One region of the Neomicrococcus lactis genome, then DNA from elsewhere that is predicted to be linked to it. Evidence: predicted binding sites of a transcription regulator. Region 1 holds the regulator's gene; each other region holds the start of a gene.
What was found. The regulator LexA, encoded in region 1, represses DNA repair genes until DNA is damaged. The targets are predictions, from matches to a motif close to TCGAACANNTGTTCGA.
Positions count from the first base shown of each region.

Region 2: a site for LexA is predicted at 4,411-4,426, ahead of BKA12_RS06725 (HNH endonuclease signature motif containing protein). Genes of this name have one in related genera too.
Region 3: a site for LexA is predicted at 5,100-5,115, ahead of uvrA (excinuclease ABC subunit UvrA). Genes of this name have one in related genera too.

Region 1 covers NZ_JACHBL010000001.1:1,209,855-1,217,276, reverse strand. Annotated here, with positions in the region: gene dapF (diaminopimelate epimerase) at 1-388, shown strand, start outside; gene BKA12_RS05515 (class I SAM-dependent methyltransferase) at 411-1,025, opposite strand; gene hflX (GTPase HflX) at 1,426-3,063, shown strand; gene BKA12_RS05505 (ATP-dependent DNA helicase) at 3,060-5,087, shown strand; gene lexA (transcriptional repressor LexA) at 5,144-5,899, opposite strand; gene BKA12_RS05495 (LysM peptidoglycan-binding domain-containing protein) at 6,196-6,603, shown strand; gene BKA12_RS05490 (histidinol-phosphate transaminase) at 6,768-7,422, shown strand, end outside.
Region 2 covers NZ_JACHBL010000001.1:1,476,571-1,483,992, forward strand. Annotated here, with positions in the region: gene BKA12_RS06710 (GlxA family transcriptional regulator) at 1-146, opposite strand, end outside; gene BKA12_RS06715 (putative quinol monooxygenase) at 255-566, shown strand; partial or broken gene BKA12_RS06720 (ISL3 family transposase) at 1,199-2,524, shown strand; gene BKA12_RS06725 (HNH endonuclease signature motif containing protein) at 2,826-4,292, opposite strand; gene BKA12_RS06730 (IS1249 family transposase) at 4,545-5,723, shown strand; gene BKA12_RS06735 (NAD-dependent succinate-semialdehyde dehydrogenase) at 5,857-7,344, opposite strand.
Region 3 covers NZ_JACHBL010000001.1:1,045,675-1,053,096, reverse strand. Annotated here, with positions in the region: gene BKA12_RS04815 (alpha/beta fold hydrolase) at 1-387, opposite strand, end outside; gene BKA12_RS04810 (DEAD/DEAH box helicase) at 395-2,950, opposite strand; gene BKA12_RS04805 (methyltransferase domain-containing protein) at 3,083-3,904, shown strand; gene BKA12_RS04800 (MBL fold metallo-hydrolase) at 3,915-4,577, opposite strand; gene BKA12_RS04795 (GntR family transcriptional regulator) at 4,636-5,025, shown strand; gene uvrA (excinuclease ABC subunit UvrA) at 5,249-7,422, shown strand, end outside.

The DNA.
Region 1 (7,422 bases):
GCTGGCGGATGACGATGAACTCAAAGAGCTTGATCTCACACATATCCCTAGCGTGCGACCGGTCCCGCCGCAGGGCACGAACGTCGAGTTTGTGGTTCCTTCCGAGCCCCTTGTGACCGACGGCGTTGGCAACATTTCCATGCGTGTTCACGAGCGTGGCGTGGGGGAGACGCAGTCTTGTGGCACGGGCGCGTGCGCTGCCGTCGTGGCAACGCGTCGCTGGGCTGCCGGCGATGGCCCGGACCAGCATCAGGCCGATGAGTGGAACGTTCAGGTTCCCGGTGGAACCGTCGTGGTGAAGTTCATTCCGTCGCCGGACGGGCGCGAGCACGTTGAGCTCAGCGGTCCTGCGCAGATCGTCGCGCGCGGCGTGATCGCGGGCGCATAGCCGTCCCTTGAAGGGCGTGAAGCTACGCGTTTCGGAGCACGGAAATGATGCGGAATCCCTTGTCTGTCGTCAGACGATCCACGGTGAATGACATCCCGAGCGTCGTCGCGATCCACTGCTGCAAGGAATCGGATCCCAGGTTCTTCTGCACCACCAGGTAAGCGATTCCACCGACGCTCAGTCGAGGGAGCCACTGCAGCAAGATCGCGTGAAGCACTTCCTTGCCCACACGAATCGGGGGATTGGACCAGATCAGGTCGAAGGTTTCGTCAGCAGGCAAGTCTTCCGGCGAAAACACCTTCACCGAAGTCAGTCCCAAAGACGCCGCATTGTCAGCGGTCAGTTTTCGGGAACGCTCATTGACGTCCACCGCAAAGACGGTAGCCGAGGGAGACTCGAACGCCATGCGCAACGTCAGCGGACCCCATCCGCAACCAATGTCCAGGAAATGTCCGTCGGACGGCGGCTGAGGTGCGTGCTTGAGAAGGATCGCGGTGCCCTTATCCACTCCACCCGGAGAGAAGATGGCGTTCGAGGTCTGCACGGCAACCGAATGACCGCCACCGAGATCGGCAGTGATGGTGCGGCGTTTTTCCGGGGCGTTCGGTTGATCCGAGAAGTAATGTTCCTGACTCATAGCTGTTTCAGATTAGCCCACTTCGCCCCGCAGAGAGGGGCTGAGAGCGAACAGAATGAATGGACGCGTCTAGGACGGCAGTGATAGAATTTTCTCTATGATTTTGACTCAGCGCGTATTGATCCGCATCCGATTCGTAGGTTAGCGCGGCGCCGCAGTCATGTGCGCCGCATCCGGCGCCATCACTTTCCGCTCCATTTCGGGGCACAACTCACGGTTTTGCGTGGTTCTCATTGATAAACGAACACGCATCACTCGGGTTTCTCGCGGGCGTTGGACCTGCAAAAACTTGTCCACACATTTTTCTTAGACCCCTGCATTTCTCATTCATTCCCGGGCTGTCAACGGCTCTCGTGCCGCCCACGCCGGTATCCTGAAATGCAGCATCACAAAGGACCCCATGACCTCCCAAAATTCTTCTCAGAATTCTGATTCTCAGGCCGCGAATGAAGCGGCAGAGCGTTCAGAACGTGACATCCAAGCGGTCATTGACCGCATTTTGGCGAACGACGACGCAGCCCCGGTTTCGCACGAAGCCTTAGAGGGTGCGTCCGCGGAAGGCGACGACCGTGCACACGGATCCGCGTTGTCTCGCGGCCGTGCGCAGGCTCTGTCACACCTAGACCGCGAGCACTCCGAGTGGGACGGCGATCAGCAAGATCTTGCAGAGCGTCGTGCTTTGCGCCGTGTTGCCGGTCTGTCCACCGAACTCGAAGACGTTACCGAAGTCGAATACCGCCAGTTGCGCCTCGAGCGCGTGGTGCTTGCCGGTATTTGGTCTGATGGCACTGTTGAAGACGCTGAGAACTCGTTGCGCGAACTTGCGGCGCTGGCTGAAACGGCTGGCTCCGAGGTGCTCGACGGCGTGCTCCAGCGTCGAATGAAGCCAGATCCAAGCACGTTCATTGGTTCGGGCAAGGCTCAAGAGCTGCGCGAAATCGTGGCAGCCGAAGGCGCCGACACAGTGATCGTGGATTCGGAGCTGGCACCGTCCCAGCGACGCAGCTTGGAAGACATCGTCAAAGTGAAGGTCATTGACCGCACCGCGCTGATCCTGGATATCTTCGCCCAGCACGCTAAGAGTCGTGAAGGTCGAGCTCAAGTTGAGCTCGCACAGCTGGAATACCTCTTGCCACGTCTTCGTGGTTGGGGTGACTCCATGTCTCGTCAGGCTGGTGGCCGAGTAGGTGCTGCCGGCGGCGGCATCGGCTCACGTGGTCCTGGTGAAACCAAGATCGAGCTCGATCGCCGTCGTATTCGAACCCGCATGGCGAAGCTGCGCCGCGAAATTGCTGGCATGAAGCCTGCTCGCGAAGCCAAGCGTGCCAACCGTAAGCGAAACGACGTACCGTCAGTGGCGATCGCTGGATACACTAACGCCGGAAAGTCATCGGTGCTCAACCGCTTGACCAACGCTGGCGTGTTGGTGGAGAACGCGCTTTTTGCCACCCTGGATCCCACGGTGCGTCGGACGCAGACCGAAGACGGCATCGAGTACACGCTGACGGACACCGTCGGTTTCGTGCGTTCGTTGCCCACCCAGCTCGTGGAAGCTTTCCGGTCTACCCTCGAGGAAATCGGCGACGCGGACCTGATTCTGCACGTCGTGGACGGATCCCACCCGGATCCTGAAGGACAGATTCGGGCTGTGCGTGAGGTTCTTCGGGACATTGACGCGCAGAACATCCCTGAGATTATCGTGCTCAACAAGGCTGATGCCGCGGATCCATACGTGCTGGAACGCATCAAGAACCACGAGCCACGAACCATCGTGGTCTCTGCCCGCACGGGTTATGGCATCGACGAGCTGCTTCAGGTGGTTTCCGAGTCCATCCCGCGCCCTGGTGTGGAACTGGATTTGGTGATTCCTTACGATCGCGGAGATCTGGTCAGCAAGCTGCACTCGCAGTCCGCTGAGATTCTCTCGACGGAGCATTTGGCTGAAGGCACGCACATGAAGGTCAAGGTTCGTGAGGACCTGGCTGCGGATCTCGAGCAGTTTGTGGTGCCGCATGAATCGGGTGGCGCGCAGGCATGAATGAAGAGGAGCTGAACGGCGCTGAGCGCGTCGATGAATTGTTGAAGACTGCTGTCTCCAAAATGGGCGGTCAAGAACGTCCCGGCCAGCATGAGATGGCCCGCAAAGTGATTGAGTCCTTTGAACAAGGCGGTCACTTGCTGGTCCAGGCTGGAACGGGAACCGGAAAGTCTTTGGGGTACCTCGTGCCCTCGATTTATCACTCGCTCACCGCCGAGAAGCCCATTATCATTTCCACGGCAACGTTGGCGCTCCAAAGCCAGATTGTTGGTCGTGACTTGCCGCGGTTGCTTAAGCACTTGGAACCCGATCTTCCCCGCGAAGTAGACGCCGTGCTGCTCAAGGGCCGCTCCAACTACGTGTGCCAGCACAAGCTCGAAGGCGGTTATCCGGAAGAACCGGGCGACGCTTTGTTCGAGTGGGTGGACGGTGGCGCAGCCGCGCCTCATCAGGCGGCCTCACCCACCAGCCAGCTGGGTCAGGAAATTGTGCGCTTGCGAGAGTGGGCTGAGAACACGGACACCGGCGATCGCGACGAACTGATTCCGGGCGTCTCGGACAGGGCCTGGCGGCAAGTGTCGGTGAGCGCTCTTGAATGCCTCGGCGCGCAAAAGTGTCCAGTCGCCGAAGCCTGCTTCAGTGAAGTTGCACGTAAGAAGGCAGCTGAAGCGGACATCGTGGTGACCAACCACGCGTTGCTCGCGATCTCCGCTTTCGAAGGTCTGGCGGTCCTTCCCGAATTCGACACCGTCGTGATCGACGAAGCCCATGAGCTGCAGGACCGCGTCACCAACTCGGTGACCAAGCCACTGTCTGTCGCCACGATCGCCGCTGCCGCGAGTGCAGCCCGCAAGCACGCGAAGGTCATCGTGGAACCCTTGGAGCGCGCGAATCGTGCGTTTGAAGCTTCGGTCTCCAACGTCTCGGACGGCTTGCTGATTCGTGGCGTCACGGACGAGCAACGCGAAGCGCTCACGATGGTTCGTGAAGCCGCTCGCGTGGTCGCCTCGGATATCAAGATCGACGCGAACGCTGCGGATGGCGCCATGCAAATGGCAAAGTCGCAGGTCCTGTATGTCATTGAGCAAGCGGAACGCTTGTTGGAAGCGTCCCCACAGTACGACGTCGTCTGGGCGGCTCGTCCGCGCGAGTTTGTGCCCGGTAGTGGGTATCAGACCGCAGCGGAAGATTCGCCGGGGGTTCTGTACGTTGCCCCGCTGTCTGTTGGTATTCAGTTGCGCGAAGGACTGTTTGAGGACCGCACGGTGGTCCTCACCAGCGCGACTCTAGCGATCGGCGCTGCGTTCGATAACGCTGCCGGGAGCTTGGGGTTGCGAGGCGAGGGTGCGCCGTCGTGGTCTGGAATCGACGTGGGAAGCCCGTTCGACTACGCAAAACAAGGCGTCTTGTATGTCGCGAAGCATCTCGATGCGCCGACGCGCGATGTGAATCCGCGGACCTACGACGAAATCGAGCGCCTCATCAACGCCTCTGAGGGTGGAACGTTGGCGCTGTTCTCCTCGCGCCGCGCCGCCGACGAAGCCGCGGCCGAACTACGCAAGCGCGTGGACTACAAAATCTTGTGCCAAGGCGAATCAAGCATGAAAGCCCTTGTCGAAGAGTTCTCGGAGAACGAAGCGACGTGTCTTTTCGGCACCATGTCCTTGTGGCAAGGCGTTGACGTTCCGGGAACCTCATGCCGTTTAGTGATCATCGACCGCATTCCGTTCCCTCGACCTGACGAGCCGCTGATCAAGGCCCGTTCGCAAGATGTGGACCGTCGCGGTGGCAGCGGATTCATGGACGTCTCCGTCTCTAGCGCGGCCATCAAACTTGCGCAGGGCGCAGGACGACTCATCCGTTCATCTCACGATCGGGGAGTGGTGGCGATTTTGGACTCACGGTTGGTGAGTCGGCGCTATGGCGGCTTCATCAAGGCATCGCTTCCACCGATGTGGTCAACGACGGATCCGGATGTAGTGACCGGAGTGCTTAAACGACTAGCGGCTGCCGCTAAGAACTAGAAACTAGAACTTAGCAACAGCCGCTGTCCTCAGAGACAGAACTTTGGGGAAGAAGACTAGAGCGCTCGGAGAACTGACACGACGCGACCCATGATGGTGGCGTGATCGCCCAGGATCGGTTCGTAGTTGGTGTTTTGGGGCAAGAGCCAAGTGTGACCGTCGCGCTGGCGGAAGGTCTTGACGGTGGCTTCATCGTCCAGCAATGCAGCCACGATGTCGCCGTTGTTCGCCGAATTCTGGCGACGCACTACAACCCAGTCGCCGTCAGCGATAGCTGCGTCCACCATCGAGTCGCCAGCGACCTTCAGCATGAAAAGTTCGCCTTGGCCGGTCAGAGTGCGTGGCAAGAGCATGGTGTCTTCCACGGACTGCTCGGCAAGAATCGGGCCACCTGCCGCAATGCGGCCAACGAGGGGAACCTCAACCAGGTTGTCCTGAGCCAAAGCGGCAAGCTTCTCTTCGGCAGCAGACAGCGGGGCTGACGTCTCAGCGACGGGCGCTTCCTTGGCGAGAGCCTTTTGCTCAGCCGCCCACTTCTTGGCTTCAGCCTTATCGATTAGCAGCTCAATGGCACGGGGGCGGTTCGGGTCGCGGCGGAGCACTCCACGCTCTTCGAGCTGTGCCAACTGATACGTGACACTCGAAAGAGATGCGAGTCCGGAGGCGTCTCCGATTTCTCGCATGGTGGGCGGGTAGCTCTTTTCTTCCATGAGCCGATGAATGACATCAATGATCTGAAGCTGTCGGCTGGATAGGCCAGGAAAGTGCGCGTTGGCGCGCTCCTGGATCTTGGTCATGGTCCGTCGTGTCATGTTCTGGTCCCGTCTCTTTATCGCCAAACAACTCTTCGAATCCCGGCGAATATCCCCTTGAGATGCTGCTGATCTCTCATCCTCAGTTCTAAGTGTCAGAGCTGATCAGGACACTAGTTCTATCGGATTTCGTAAGACCAACCCTACGGCATCTGAAGGTAGCTATAAAAGATTTGTTCGAGCGTGTCTCGACATTCTTCGAAGATACGTGCTACAAATATACGAAGAAGTTCGAACCAGTCTTCGACACAAGGTCATCACTCGCCAAAGTGTTCGAAGGGATGAAAGGAAGAACAATGACTATCGCCGCAATTTCGTCTCCATTCCAGGTGACCGCTAGCCGTTCGTCATTCGCAGGATCTTCGAATGCCCGTCGCGCTCCTCGCGCATCCCAGCGGCACTTGCACCTCACGCGTCGTGGCCGTCTCGTCTTGATCGGCCTTCCGCTCATGCTGTTGGCTGCGGCTGTTCTGACCTTCGTTGGAATGTTCACCACGCCCGTCTTCGCAGGAACGGACGCTCCTTCGACGGTCGAGGCCGTCAAGGTGACTGTCATGGAAGGTGACTCCATGTGGAGCATCGCCAAGTCCGTATCTCCTAATCAGGATCCACGCACCACGATCGAGCAGATTCAAGAACTGAACTCCATCGACGGCAAGCACCTCAAGGCCGGCCAAGAGATTTTTGTTCCTGTTCACCCATAACGATTTCACCCATCAGGATCTAGCGATTTAGTCCAGGCGCAGGCAGCTTCGCGGCTGGACTGACGCTATTAGCGACTGAAATCACGGGCTGGAAGTCCAGATATGACGTCTTCCAATTCCGGCGTACCAAGACCGTTGCCTAGAATTGACGGGTGAGTCAGCCGATGGATCCTTTTGCCCAACTTCCTCTTCGCGACAATTTGCGAGGCCTTAAGCCGTATGGCGCGCCTCAGCTTGATGTCGTCAACATGCTGAACGTCAACGAAAATACTCATCCGCTTCCGGACGTTGTTCGTGACACGATTGCCGCCGACGTTCGCGAGGCCGCAGCCGGACTCAACCGTTACCCGGACCGCGAGTTCACCGAACTGCGCGAACGTCTTGCCCAGTATTTGGGCCACAATCTCACTGCAGCCGACATCTGGGCTGGCAACGGATCCAACGAGGTCCTGCAACACATTCTCCAAGCATTTGGTGGCCCGGGCCGTAGTGCCATGGGTTTCCCTCCCACCTACTCGATGTACCCGCTGTTGGCAGCCGGAACGGACACCGAGTACATCAAAGGTTTCCGCGCTGACGATTTCGAGCTCACCGCCGAATCTGCCGCGGCCCAGGTTACTGAGGCTCAGCCCAACGTGGTGTTCCTGTGCTCCCCGAACAACCCGACAGGAACCGCCCTGGGACTCGACGTCATTGAGGCTGTCTACGAGGCCGGAGCCGCCTCGAACGCCATGGTGATTGTTGATGAGGCCTACGCTGAGTTCTCTCAGGTGGGCACGCAGTCGGCGCTCACTTTGCTCGAAGGTCGCGAACGATTGA
Region 2 (7,422 bases), 270 kb from region 1:
CGTTTCGGTCCGAGGATGGCGAGTTCGATCGGGTCGATCCGCGGGTCGACATCGCCGCGGGCTCCATCGGCCACCCGCACGATGTCGATGATCGACGCGATAGCCGAACCGAAGCAGCCGTCGATCGCGATCAGTCCAATACGCATGACGTAAACAATAGCAATACTGCCGTATACGCCACTTCTCATATGCCCTTGCTCGTCATAGACTGAACTCGCTTCACCAAGAAACCTCGACGCCTAGGAGAACCCCTCATGTCAACACCCGCATCACTTCCGTATGCCTTCGTCGCCAAGATCGTCGCGGCCGATGGACAGCACGACGCGCTCGCCGATCTGCTCGCCGGCGCTGTCGCTCTCGCCAACGAAGAAGTAGGAACGATTGTTTGGTTCGCGGTCAGGACCCACGCCGACACCTTCTGGATCTTCGATGCATTCCCCGACGAGGCCGCTCGCGACGCCCACGCCAACGGCGCCATCGTCGCAGCCCTGATGGCCAACCAGCACCTCCTCGGCGCAGCACCCGAGATCCTGGCGGCCGACGTCCTCGCGTCCAAGCTCCCGTAGTCCGCCAACGCACGAGACGATCGCGCCCCGCCGAGCCGTCGCCAGGTCGCGACGCAACGCCACGCTGCGTTGCCGAGCGGTGCGAGGCCTATCGGCACACGGACAGGATGCCGGCCGCGAGCGCTCAGCCGGCGAGGGGTCCGTCGCAGAGGAGAGCGACGTCGGTGTCGGGCAGAGCCGTGAGGCCAGCGCATCGCGCGACCACCAGAACCGAACAGCCCCTGCCCTGCGTTTCCGCAGGTCAGGGGCTGTTCGCCGGAGCCGCTTGTCGGAATCGAACCGACGACCTCATCACGTCGGCTTTGCGTCTATCGCTTGATGCGCCCACTGGGCGAACGAGCCGCTGACCTGCGCAAACGCCGAGCGTGGGGGACGCCGCCATCCGGTGGTGACCGACGACGACCGACCAGTACCGACCGTTTCACCGGAGCTTGCGGCGGCGTCGAAGCCGAGCAAGCTCCATTCCTTTAGCGCACCGCGCCCTCCTCCTCGCCGGTTCCGTCGTCGTCGAAGACGTTTCAGGGGTCTTCTCAGATGAGGTTGTAGGTCGGCCGGGCGCATCGGTCCGCAGATAGACGTCGAGGTCTCCCGACGATGGAGGTTCCTACGCCATCCATCCGAAAGACCTCGACGTGTCCGACGCTACCCCGCCAGCCGGCTTCGGCCGCCCTGACCTGACCGCCTTGGCTCGACTCGACGGCCTCGGTCTGAACGTGACCGGACAACGACTTGAACCGGATCGTGCGGTCCTCGCGTGCCGCGTGGTGGAACCAGATCAGTGGTGCCGACGGTGCGGCAGCGAAGGCGCTGCTCGTGACACCGTGATCCGGCGGTTGGCTCACGAGCCGCTGGGCTGGCGACCGACCTTGCTGGAAGTAGTAGAGCGCCGCTACCGCTGTGCCGACTGCGGACACGTGTGGCGCCAAGACACCAGCGCCGCGGCGGAGCCACGCGCGAAGCTCTCGCGCACCGGGCTGCGGTAGGCGCTGGAAGGGATCGTGGTCGCACACCTCACCGTCGCCCGTGTCGCCGAGGGACTCGGGGTCGCGTGGGACACCGCCAACAACGCGGTCCGGGCTGAAGGCAAGCGGCTGCTGATCAACGACCCCACGCGGTTTGAGGGCGTGAAGGTCATTGGCGTCGATGAGCACGTCTGGCGCCACACCAGGCGTGGCGACAAGTACGTCACCGTGATCATCGACCTCACCCTGGTCCGCGATGGCGCCGGCCCAGCAAGGCTGCTGGACATGGTCGAGGGCCGGTCGAAGGCGGCGTTCAAGACCTGACTCGCCGACCGCGACGACGCCTTCCCTGACGCGGTCGAGGTGGTCGCGATGGACGGCTTCACCGGGTTCAAGACCGCCGCTGCAGAGGAGATCCCGGACGCGGTCACGGTGATGGATCCCTTCCACGTCGTGCGCCTGGCCGGTGACGCCCTCGACAGGTGCCGGCGCCGGGTCCAACTCGCGATCCACGGGCACCGTGGGTTCAGGGACGACCCGCTCTACAAGTCGCGGCGCACGCTGCACACCAGCGCGGACCTGCTCACCGACAAGCAGAGCGACAGGCTACGCGCGCTGTTCGTTGATGACGCTCACGTCGAGGTCGAGGCGACCTGGGGTGTCTACCAGCGCATGATCGCCGCCTATCGCCACGAGGACCGGCAACGTGGCCGCGAGCTCATGGAGAAGCTGATCACCGACCTCAGCGCCGGCGTCCCCAAGGTGCTCACCGAGCTCACCACCCTGGGTCGGACCCTGAAGAAGCGAGCCGCTGACGTGCTCGCCTACTTCGAACGACCCGGCACCAGCAACGGGCCGACCGAGGCGCTCAACGGACGGCTCGAACACCTGCGCGGCCCCGCACTCGGGTTCCGCAACCTGACCAACTACATCGCCCGAAGCCTGCTCGAGACCGGCGGCTTCAGACCCCAACTCCTACACCCCCGATTGGGATGAGCCTACAAATCCAGCCGGCTTCTGGCCCAACGCTGTGGTTTAGCGTTGGGCCCTTCTATTTAGTTTTCAAGATCAACAGGTTTCCTCTGCCGTCACTGGATGTGGAGGCAGGGATCTCCTAGTTGTTGTCGCGGGCAGGATGAGCCCCTTTCGGCGGCTCTCTTTTTGCGCATGGATGTGCTGTTCGTGCGCGGGATACGACTCCTTGGTTGCGGTGGTTTTCCTGACAAATCTCTTGGTGATGCGGCTAGTTCAATTCATGGCGCGGCTCATCACCGCCGGAGCCGGTTTCTAAACTCGCTCACGTTCCCGAGTCAGCTCCGACCAGTTCGGGGTGGAAGTGGTAGTTCCGTCGTGGTTTCTGATCGGGGTCGACGGCTTTCGGCGGAACCCAATACGGCACACCTCTGCCCATGTCGATCTTCCATGGGGTGTCATGCACCAACTTGTGGTGGAAGTGGCAGACGAGGACACCGTTTTCGATGGTGGTTGGTCCGCCTTTGCTCCATTCCTGAACATGGTGGGCTTCGCAACCATCGGCCGGAACCGTGCAGCCAGGTGCCGAACACCCAAGATCCCTCGCGTAGAGAATCTTCCGCTGCTCCGTCGTGAACAATCTCTGCGGAACTCCAACGTCCAGGACTCGTCCTTCACCATTCAACACAATCGGCAAAAGGTCCGCATTGCAAGCAATGCGCCGGATGAGTCCTGGATCAATCGGTCCGACCTGCGCCGAATGCGATTGGAACGTCTTGTGCGAAGCAAGCCGACCCTGCAGCGTCTCGGCATCGATCGTCACCATGACCTGCGGACGCAAACCACCATTCTGTGGCAGCTTGTTCGTGGAAAGACCAGCCTGGATCGTGCGCATCAGCCCATCGGCAAGCTTCTGAGAACGCGTGCGGGAGTCCTTCAGTTCCTCCGCGACGGCATCTTCGTCTGCTGGGCTCGAAACGGCGTCGTCGAAGAGCATTTCGGATGCCGTGTCCGATCCACCGTTGCCGCCATTGGTGGTCTTGATGCGTGGATTCGCCTCGAAAGAAGAGCCCGCGACGAGGGTCGCCCACTGCTCATCATCAAGATAAAACTCGCCATGATTCAGGCCGTACTTGCGGCCAATCAAGTGGAGTCCTTGAAACTGTTTAGCCAGCTCCGATGTTGGCTGCACGTTCTTGGTGTTCAACCGGTTCAACCAGTTCTTACCCACGGTGGTGACCAGAGGTGCTCCGCCTTGATGCTGGGCCTGGACGAGAGCGGCTTCCATGTCCCGCCTCACCCGTGCCGTATCCAAGTCAGGTGTGGCATTGGAGAGGACTGTGGCCTTATCAAGCTCACGGATCATCGTCGAGGCAGTCGAGAGACTGGTGCCACCACTGTTGAACAGTTCGGCCACTGCCGGGTACTTGGGCTCAACAGCCTGGTCGTATTCGTCCGTGCCGGATTGAAGCGCATCGGCAAGGGCCACTCGTCGTCGGATCTCAGACTTCGTCACGCCAAGCCGCTCAGCCAAACGCTCCTCGGGGGTTTTCGTGCGCAATCGCGTACCAACACCAGTTGCTTGAGCGTCCTGCGCCGCACGAACAAACGCGGCAGCGGCATGAACCTGAAATCGCGTGAGAAACCGGGACATGGCCTCGACGGCGTCGGCATAATCAGCCCACTGGTCATCGCTGAGTCGGGTCAGCTGGGTGTCAGTGAGGGAGTCGAACTCAGTCCGCACAGCGTCTGAATAGGTGAGCATTCGTTGGAGTAGTTGCGTGGTGGTCATGCGATCAGCCCCCGTAGGCTCCGGATCGAATTGATAACTCCAGCCTATCGAAGATACAAACGAAGCACCACGAAATACTCGAATTTGTGGAAAAGTATTTTTCCTTCACCCACAGTTATAGATGAGATATTCGGTTATCCACAGAAGGAGAAAAGACAGGGGTTATAGGCACGAATGTGTGTACAGATTAGGCTTGCTTGCCTTGTGGGAGTAGGCGTGTAGGGTCCTGCTTATGCTTTGAAAGCATATGGGGTGCCTGTTGCTTCTCATCGGCCACGTTGTGGTGTATGTGATTGTGTTCTGGTCAAGAACGGTAAGACCTCGGCTGGTCGTGCTCGGTGGCGGTGCAAGTCGTGTGGTGCTTCGCAGGTTCGTTCACGATCTGATGTCACTCGTAAGAGCGAACTGACTCAGTTCTTGACATGGATCCTGGGTACTCAGTCGCAGGCAGCCATGGCAGGTTCAGCGCGTGGTTTCCGGAAGCGTATTCAGTGGTGCTGGCGCGTTGAGGTTCCACCGCCTGTGCCCACCGGCGTAGTGCATCATCAGCTCATGCTTGATGGCACCTATTTCAACGGGTGGTGCGTGCTGATCGCCTATAACGGCAAGTACGTGGTGGATTGGCAATGGTGCGATCGAGAGAAAAAGATCGCCTGGCAAGTCCTACTCGAGCGGATCCCGGCACCGGCGGTGGCGATCATTGATGGTGGTACCGGGCTACGTGCCGCGTTGAAGGAAACGTGGCCGGAGTCGAAAGTTCAACGCTGCTATTTTCATGTGTTCCAGAACATCCGTCGCGAGCTCACCTTCCAGCCACGGCTACCAGCCGGTAAAGAACTCGCAGCCCTGACGAGGGTCTTGATGAAGGTCAGCACCCAAGACGAAGCCATTGCGTGGTTGCGTGAATACGCCGCGTGGGAGGCGAAATGGGACGAGTTCCTCAAGCACCGAACCAAAGCGAAAACCGGTCAGGAACGCCCCTCAAGCGTCTCGAGAAACAGTCACTGGTGGTACACGCATCAACGCTTACGCCGAGCCCGGAACGTGTATCGACGCCTCATCCAAGAACACTGCTTATTCACGTGGTTAGACACTGACCTGCAACCAGACACCGGCGAGAAAATTCACCGGACCACATCCCCGTTAGAAGGCGGACCGAACAAAGCGATCAAAGAGCTCTTACGGCTGCATCGAGGACTCCCCGAAGAGCACGCCAGAACCGCTGTGGACTGGCTCCTCGAATCCCTCACCGAACACCCCAGACAACCCTGGAGCCTCGTGAAACCAGAACACCTCAACCCGGCCCAACGGACCAAAAACGCATCAATGGAAAGCGATGAATCGCAAGCCCCAGAAACCTACAGCAACCACTTCAGCTGGGAAGACGGAAACGGCATCCAAACCGGCTGGGCCGGCAGAAACCAACCATGACACGCCGAAACCTGTACACACATTTGTGCCTATAACCCAAAGACAGGGCTCCGCCGTCGTAGTCAGTGCTTAAATACAAAGCGCGCCGCGTCCCCGAAAGGAAGCGACGCGCTATTGCGATGGAAGCTAAGAACTACTTAGCGTCAGTGAAAGGATCAGCAATGCCGATGTACTGCACCGTGGTGTATTCGTCGATACCCTCGGCGCCGCCCTCGCGGCCCAAGCCGGACTGCTTGACGCCACCGAATGGCGCTGCAGCATTGGAAATGACGCCAGCGTTGAAGCCAACCATGCCGAATTCGATCTGTTCAGCCACGCGAAGAAGCTTCGAGAAGTCCTTCGTGAAGACGTAAGACGCCAAGCCATACTCGGAAGCGTTTGCGAGCTTGATAGCGTCTGCTTCCGTCGCGAACGTGGTCACAGGAGCAACCGGTCCGAAGATCTCCTGGCGGAGGATCTCGGCGTCGTTCGGGACGTTGTTGAGGACGGTTGGCTTGTAGAAGTAGCCGTCGCCCTCGAGCTTCTCGCCGCCCGTTACTACGGTGGCGCCAGCGGCAACAGCGGAGGTCACGAGCTCGTGGATGTCATCGCGAGCGCCCGAGTCGATGATCGGACCAACCTGCGAATCGTCTTCGGTACCGCGGCCAAGCTTCAAAGCGGACAACGCAGCAGCGAACTTCTTCGTGAACTCTTCAGCAACCGTGTCCTGAACCAAGAAGCGGTTAGCGGCGGTGCAAGCCTCGCCCATGTTACGCATCTTGGCAGCCATAGCGCCTTCAACAGCCTTGTCCAGGTCAGCGTCTTCGAAGACGATGAACGGAGCGTTGCCACCAAGCTCCATGGACGTGCGCAAAACGTTGTCGGCAGCATCCTTGAGCAACTGGCGACCCACTGGAGTGGAACCGGTGAAGGACACCTTACGGAGGCGGTGGTCCTTCATGATTGGGCCGGAAATTCCGGAAGCCGACTTCGAGGAAACGATGTTCACGACGCCAGCAGGAACGCCAGCTTCAAGCAAAATCTGGCCGAAGAGCTGCGAGGTCAACGGGGTGAGCTTCGCAGGCTTCAAGATAGCCGTGCAACCCGCAGCAATCGCTGGGCCAACCTTGCGGGTAGCCATCGCAAGAGGGAAGTTCCAAGGCGTAATGAGCAGTGCTGGGCCAACCGGCTTGCGCTGTACCAAAATCTTGTTCTTGCCTTCAGGCGTGGTGACATAGCGGCCGTAATCGCGGACTGCTTCTTCAGAGAACCAGCGCAGGAACTCGTTGCCGTAGGTCACTTCGCCCATGGCTTCATTGAAAGGCTTACCCATTTCAAGGGTCATGATGAGGGCGAAGTCCTCGGCGCGTTCCTGAATGAGTTCGAAAGCGCGGCGAAGGATGTTGGAGCGCTCGCGTGGAGCGGAAAGTGCCCATGCGGCCTGTGCCTTGTCAGCAGCGTCAAGAGCAGCAAGCGCATCTTCAGAAGTTGCGGATGCGAGGGTTGCAAGAACCTTGCCGGTGGCTGGATCATGCACGTCGTAGGTGCTGCCATCGGAAGAATCGCGCCACTCACCGTTGATGAGCAGGCCCTTCGGGATCGAGGCCAGCAGTTCGGCTTCGCGTTCGGGAGTGATAGTCATAGTGACCTCCACGGTGTATACGGATTAACGGCGGGAATTTGGTTCAACGCTAGTGCACGGCTATTTCAAGTCCAATTC
Region 3 (7,422 bases), 160 kb from region 1:
AAAACCTGGTCCGCCTTGCAGGTACAACAGCCATGGTTTCTTTGATTCGCGTTCGACATCGCTTGAAGCGTTGATTTCACGCGCAAAGATTTCCAAAGTCCGCGAGCCGGAATTGAGATGATCAAGCGGAACCTCAAAACGATGGCTGATGGCCGTCATGCCGCGCAGCTGAATGGGAGCCTCTTGACGATGTGGCACCTTCACGGTGGATTCCAGGATGTCCTCCGCTGCTGTCTCTCCGAGTTCGTCTGCTGTCTCTCCGACTTCGCCTACAGTGTCTTCCGCGACGTGCTCCATAGTGCCCTCTGTGCCCTCCATGCCCTGCATGGTCTTCGTCATGTCATCATTCTTGGCGTCGTTCAAGGCGTAGTTCATGCCGTCGTTCATGGCAGTGCTATCCCAGTCGACCCGCGGATGTCAGCCGAACGACTGCCTGGCCTGCTTCATCCGAAGCATCCAGATCGATGTCTGCCTCGATGCCCCAGTCATGGTCGCCACGAGGATCTGCGAAGATCTGGCGAACGTGCCATGTGCGTGGTTTGTTCGCAGGCGCGGTATCAATGATGAGCAGGTTTGGTCCGCGACCGGCAGGACCATCGTCGATGTCGTCGTGTTCGTCAAAGTAGTCATCGAGAAGGTCGTTCCAACGATCGATATCAAAGCCTTCCGCGCCATCGAGGTCGGCCAAATCGGCGGCCTTTTCGTTGGCAAAGAGCTGAACGCGACGGAACATCTCGTTGCGCACCATGACTCGGAAAGCGCGCTCGTTAGCGGTGACGCGTGGGGGAGCAGGTGGTAGGACCTCGGACGGATCAACCAAAGAGTCAGCTGTGACGTTATCGCCGGTGAGCTGCTCCCATTCGTCGAGGAGGGACGAGTCAGTCTGTCGAACCACTTCGCCCAGCCAGTCGATGAGATCCTCAAGGTCCTCGCGCAGAGCATCGCGAGGTACGGTCTGCCGGAGCGCCTTGTAAGCATCCGTCAGGTAGCGCAACAGCACACCTTCGGAACGCGCAATGCCGTAGAAGTTCACGTACTCACCAAAGCTCATGGCACGTTCGTAGATGTCGCGCACGATCGACTTAGGGGCAAGCTCAAAGTCCGCCAACCACGGCGCACCCTTGCGGTACGTTTCGAACGACTGATCAAGGAGCTCGGACAGTAGTTGCGGGTAGGTGACGTCTTCCAACGCTTCCATGCGCGCGTTGTAGTCGAGCCCCTCGGCCTTCATCGCTTCGATGGCTTCGCCGCGGGCCTTCTTCTCCTGGGCGCTCAACACTTGGCGTGGGTTCTCGAGGGTCGCTTCGATCACGGACACGACGTCCAACGCATAAGAAGGTGCCTCAGGATCCAACACATCAAGAACTGCAAGAGCGAAGGGGGAGAGCGGCTGGTTTAAAGCGAAGTTCGGCTGAAGATGCACGGTCAGTGCCAGTCGATTACCGTGCTTATCCGGCGTCTCAAGGCGCTCGACGACGCCCGTAGCGAGAAGCTCGCGGAGGATGCCCAGTGCACGCAGCAGGAGTTGGCGCTTCTTTGCCGGTGGCTCGTGGTTTTCTGTGAGAAGCCTGCGTGCCGCTGCGAAAGAATCGTCTTCGCGTTCCAACAAGTTCAAGAGCATGGAGTGAGAAACAGTAAAGGAAGATGAGAGCTTCTCAGGCTCAGAAGCGACGAGCTTGTCGAAGGACTTCTGGCTCCAGGTAAGGAAGCCTTCTGGAGCCTTCTTCTTGTTTACTTGCCGGAGCTTGCGCTGATCGTCGCCGAACTTGGCGACGGCCTTTTCCATAGCTCGCTTGTTTTCAATATCGTGTTCGGGCGCTTGCACCACCACGGTGCCAGCGGTGTCGAAACCTGCGCGGCCGGCACGTCCCGATATCTGGTGGAATTCGCGCGCGTTGAGTAAACGTTGGCGAACGCCGTCGTACTTGGTAAGTGCCGTCATCAGGACGGTACGGATGGGAACGTTGATACCGACGCCCAAAGTATCCGTTCCGCAAATCACCTTGAGCAAGCCGGCCTGCGCAAGTTGCTCGACGAGCCGGCGGTACTTAGGAAGCATGCCCGCGTGGTGCACGCCGATGCCGTGGCGGACCAATCGATTCAAGGTTTTGCCGAAGCCAGCCCCAAACCGAAAGCCGGCAATCATTTCGGCGATGCGGTCCTTTTCCTCGCGCGAACAGACGTTGATGCTCATGAGGTCAGAGGCACGGTCGATCGCTGCCAATTGGCTGAAATGGACTACGTAGATGGGAGTCTGACGAGTCTCGAGTAGCTCTTGGATCGCCTCGTGAATGGGATCTTCGGAGTAGTAGAAGTGAAGCGGGATAGGCCGTTCCGCGTGTGCAATGGTGACCGTCTCGCGATTCGTGCGGCTCGTCAGCTCGTCCTCGAAGAAGCTCGTGTCACCAAGGGTCGCAGACATCAGCAAGTATTGCGCTTGGGGCAGTTCAAGGAGCGGTACCTGCCAAGCCCAGCCACGCTGCGGATCCGCGTAGAAGTGAAATTCATCCATGACGACGACGCCGACGTCTGCTTTGGTGCCCTCACGCAGGGCAATGTTCGCGAGAATCTCGGCCGTGCAGCAAATGATGGGGGCGTCCTGGTTGACGGAAGAATCGCCCGTCACCATGCCCACGTTCTCGGCGCCAAAGATCTTGCAGAGATCAAAGAATTTCTCAGACACGAGTGCCTTGATCGGCGCCGTGTAATAGGAGACCTCGCCGCGTGACAACGCGTGGAAGTGCGCGCCAATGGCCACCATTGACTTGCCTGAGCCCGTAGGCGTCGCAAGGATGACGTGGTTGCCTTGCACGATTTCCATGACAGCTTCGTCCTGAGCCGGATACAGCGTCAGGCCGCGTGAGGAAACCCATTCCAAGAACTTCTCATAGGTGGCTTCGGGAAGGACTTCGTTGGATGGGGCGGCAGGCACAAGTTCAGCGAGATTCATGATGTCTCCACCCTATTCCCAAACACCTTCCACCGACTTCTCGCAACGGTGGAACACGGGCATATCAATGCTACGTTTCGCTATGTGCCGACGGCTGTGCGTGATCTGCACTACAAGACTTAGGCTGAGACTATGAAGTGGGACCCTCAGTTATATCTCAAGTTTTCAGATCACCGAGACCGCCCGTACTTTGATCTCACGGGGCGAGTTTTTGCGGATTCGCCGAGGAAAGTCGTGGACCTTGGCTGCGGCCCAGGAAATCTCACCAAGACGCTCGCTGAGCGCTGGCCGGAGGCGCAGGTCTTCGGCTTGGACTCCTCCCCAGAGATGGTGGCGAAGGCGCGCCATAGCTTCAGCGACATCGAAAACCTGAGCTTTGACGTGGTTGACGCCAATGCGTGGCTCCCGGACTCAGATGTTGACGGAGTGGTCTCCAATGCCATGTTGCAGTGGATTCCAGGACACGCAGATCTGATGGCAAAGTGGCTGGACCACCTCACTGAGGGCGCCTGGTTTGCCGTTCAGATTCCCGGAAACTTTGGTGCTCAGTCACACGTGATCATGCATGATCTCGCGGAGTCGCCGCGTTGGCGCCCGCTCGTTAGTGGCGTGCTTCGCCATAAAGATGTTGTGCACCAGCCCGATGAATACCTCCACTTGCTGCGCAACCACGGCATGACGGCCGACGTCTGGGAGACCACGTACTCGCACATTCTCCCGGCCAACAAGGAGCGCCATCCTGTCCTCGAATGGACTCGCGGCACCACGCTCCGGCCACTCATGGCAGCCTTCCAGAAGCTTGAAGAAAGTGGCCAGCTCCCGGAGGGAATGGGCTACGAAACTTATGAGAGCGAGTACGAGCACCATCTCAAGGACGCCTACCCGCTCGATCCCAAGACCGGTGAGGCTGTGTTCTTCTTCCGTCGAATTTTCGTCGTCGGGCAAAAGAACTAGCCCACAGTAGTTACCAACCTCGCTCGCGCCATTCGTCTAAGTGCGGACGTTCGGCGCCGAGTGTGGTCGAGTTGCCGTGCCCCGGGTACACCGCGGAGTCGTCCGGGTAACGGTCAAAGAGGCGTTCGCGTACGTCGTTAAACAGGGACGTGAATCGCTCCGGGTCTTCCCACGTGTTGCCGACTCCGCCGGGGAACAACGAGTCGCCACTGAGAATAATTGGGCTGCCGGAAGGATCCTCGTAGACGAAAGCGATCGAGCCGGGAGTATGCCCTCGCAAGTGAATCGCGCGGAGGTCGAAACCGGGAAAGTTGCCCACGTCGTCGTGCTCAAGAGCATGCGCGGGACGCAAGCCGGACTCTTTTTCAATCGCTTCGAGGTCCGCCGCGCCGGCGCTTGTCGTGGCGCCGGTGTCTTCCGCAAGCTCGCGCAGCGCTCGAACGTGATCCCAATGTTGATGCGTCGTGGCAATCATGACGAGATTCAACGGCTCGGGGGAGTCATCCTGCGCCGACGCTAGTAGCGCCTTGATTTGATCGATGTTGTCCGCCGCGTCAACGAGGACCTGTGCGCCCGTCTGCTTCGACGTGATGACGTAGCTGCGGTTGTCCTGTTCGCTCACGGAACTGCCGCGCAAAGTGACAAGTTCGCGGTTCTCCAAAAGGGTATCCATGAGCCCATTCTAGGGCGGCTTCACGCAATCGTTGTGATAAATGGCATAGGCTCGAATTATGAAGAGCACCGGTACTTTCGATTTCGGGGTCATCGACCATCAGTCATCGGTGCCCCCGTATGAGCAATTGAAAAATCAGATAATTCTTCGAGTGCGCAACGGAAAACTGTTGAGCGGAACGAAGCTGCCCACCGTGCGCCAAGCGGCGAGCGACTTGGGACTTTCGGTCAATACCGTGGCGCGTGCCTATAAGGAACTGGAAGAGCAACGGATCATTGAAACGAATGGTCGCCTGGGTTCGTTTGTGCGCGCAAGCGTGGACGAATTTGCTGACAGAATGCGCGAAGCGGCCGAGCAATTTGTGGACGAAGCCCTGGCTTGCGGAGTGGATGAAAAGCGGGCAATTCTGTATCTTTCGGCGGCATTTTCGGCGAAGGCCCGCAGCTAACCGCTCATCTCAATTTGCCGAGATTACGACGACGCTGGCTCGCTTTCTCGCAAATTCTTTCGCTTTCAGGTGATTCGTACAGATTTTCGAACGCGAACCGGATATTGTTGCACGCGTGGGAAGTCGTGTTGAAGAAGTTATCCAGGGGCAAGCCGAGAGCCCGAAGGTCCACGCACCTTCGAAGAACGGATCATCCAGCGTTCTAGGTGGCGGCGATGCGCCGCTGCACAAGCCGGACCTGACGCGCATTCTGGTTCAAGGTGCGCGCGAGCATAATCTCCAAAACGTCGACGTGGATCTGCCGCGCGACTCGATGATCGTGTTCACCGGACTTTCCGGTTCGGGCAAGTCTTCGCTCGCGTTCGACACTATCTTTGCCGAGGGCCAGCGTCGTTACGTTGAGTCTTTGTCTGCGTACGCCCGTCAGTTCTTGGGGCAAGTGGATAAGCCAGATGTGGACTTCATCGAAGGTCTGTCTCCTGCGGTGTCCATCGACCAGAAGTCCACGAGCAAGAACCCTCGCTCGACCGTCGGCACCATCACCGAAATTTACGACTACATGCGTCTGTTGTGGGCTCGCGTGGGTCGTCCGCATTGCCCTATATGTGGCGAGGCGATTACTAAGCAGACTCCGCAGCAGATTGTGGACCAGCTGTTGGAGCTTCCAGAAAAGACCCGTTTCCAGGTGCTGGCACCTGTGGTTCGCGGACGTAAGGGTGAGTTCGTTGATCTCTTCAAGGAGCTCACAGCGGGCGGCTACTCGCGAGCTCGTGTGGATGGAGAGACTGTTCAGCTGAGCGACCCTCCAACCCTCAAGAAGCAGTACAAGCACTCGATTGAGGTAGTCATTGACCGTCTCGCTATTCGTGACGGTGTTCGTCAGCGCTTGACTGACTCGGTAGAGACGGCTTTGAAGTTAGCGGATGGCCGCGTTCTCATCGAGTTTGTTGATCTCCATGAGTCTGACGAAGGACGCGTCCGTTCCTTCAGCGAGAACTTGGCTTGCCCGAACGAACACCCACTCACGATCGATGAGATTGAACCGCGGTCTTTCTCGTTCAATAATCCCTTCGGCGCTTGCCCGGTCTGTACTGGTATTGGTACTCGCCTTGAGGTGGACCAGGAACTGGTGGTCCCTGACCACGATGCCACGCTGGCCGAAGGCGCAATCGCGCCATGGAACCTTGGTAAGGCCACAAGCGAGTACTGGAATCGTCTTCTCGAAGGCCTTGGCGAGGAAATGGGATTTGATCTCAATACGCCGTGGAAGGACCTGAGCAAGGAAGCGCAGACTGCCATTCTTCACGGCCGCAATCACAAGGTTGTGGTGCAATACCGCAACCGCTTTGGTCGTGAGCGCAAGTACTCCACCGGCTTCGAAGGCGCCATTCAGTACATCGAGCGCAAGCACCAAGAGACTGAATCTGACAGTGCACGTGACCGCTACGAAGAATACATGCGTCTATCGCCGTGCCCTGAGTGCCAAGGCGCGCGGCTCAACCCCACGTCGTTGTCCGTTCTCATCAACGGCAAGTCCATTGCCGAGGTCAGCGCACTTCAGCTCCGTGACTGCGAAGCGTTCTTCTCCAACCTCGAACTCACCAACCGCGAAGCCCAGATCGCAGCTCAGGTCTTGAAGGAGATCTTGGCTCGATTGACGTTCCTCTTGGACGTTGGCCTCGAGTATCTCAACCTGGAGCGGGCGGCAGGAACACTGTCCGGCGGCGAAGCACAGCGTATTCGCTTGGCTACGCAGATTGGTTCTGGACTCGTGGGCGTGCTGTACGTGTTGGACGAACCATCCATTGGTTTGCACCAGCGCGACAACCGTCGCTTGATCGAGACGCTCACGCGATTGCGCGACTTGGGCAACACCCTGATTGTTGTGGAGCACGACGAAGACACGATCGCCGAGGCGGACTGGATCGTCGATATTGGACCGGGCGCAGGCGAGCACGGTGGACGAGTGGTTCACTCGGGAAACCTCGAGGACCTCAAAGCGAACCAGGAATCCATCACGGGTGCCTATTTGTCCGGCCGCAAGTCGATCGAGGTTCCTAAGAAGCGTCGTAAGACGGACAAGGACCGTTTCGTGAGTGTCATCGACGCCCACGAAAACAACCTGCAAAATGTCACGGTCGATTTCCCGCTAGGCGTGCTGACGGCCGTCACGGGCGTGAGTGGTTCCGGAAAGTCGACGCTCGTCAACGACATCTTGTACAAGACGCTCGCCAACAAGCTCAACGGTGCAAAGCAAGTGGCTGGACGCCACAAGCGCGTCGAAGGTCTTGACCAGCTGGACAAGGTCATTCACGTTGACCAGAGCCCGATCGGCCGTACGCCACGATCCAACCCGGCGACGTACACGGGCGTTTTCGACAACATCCGTAAGCTCTT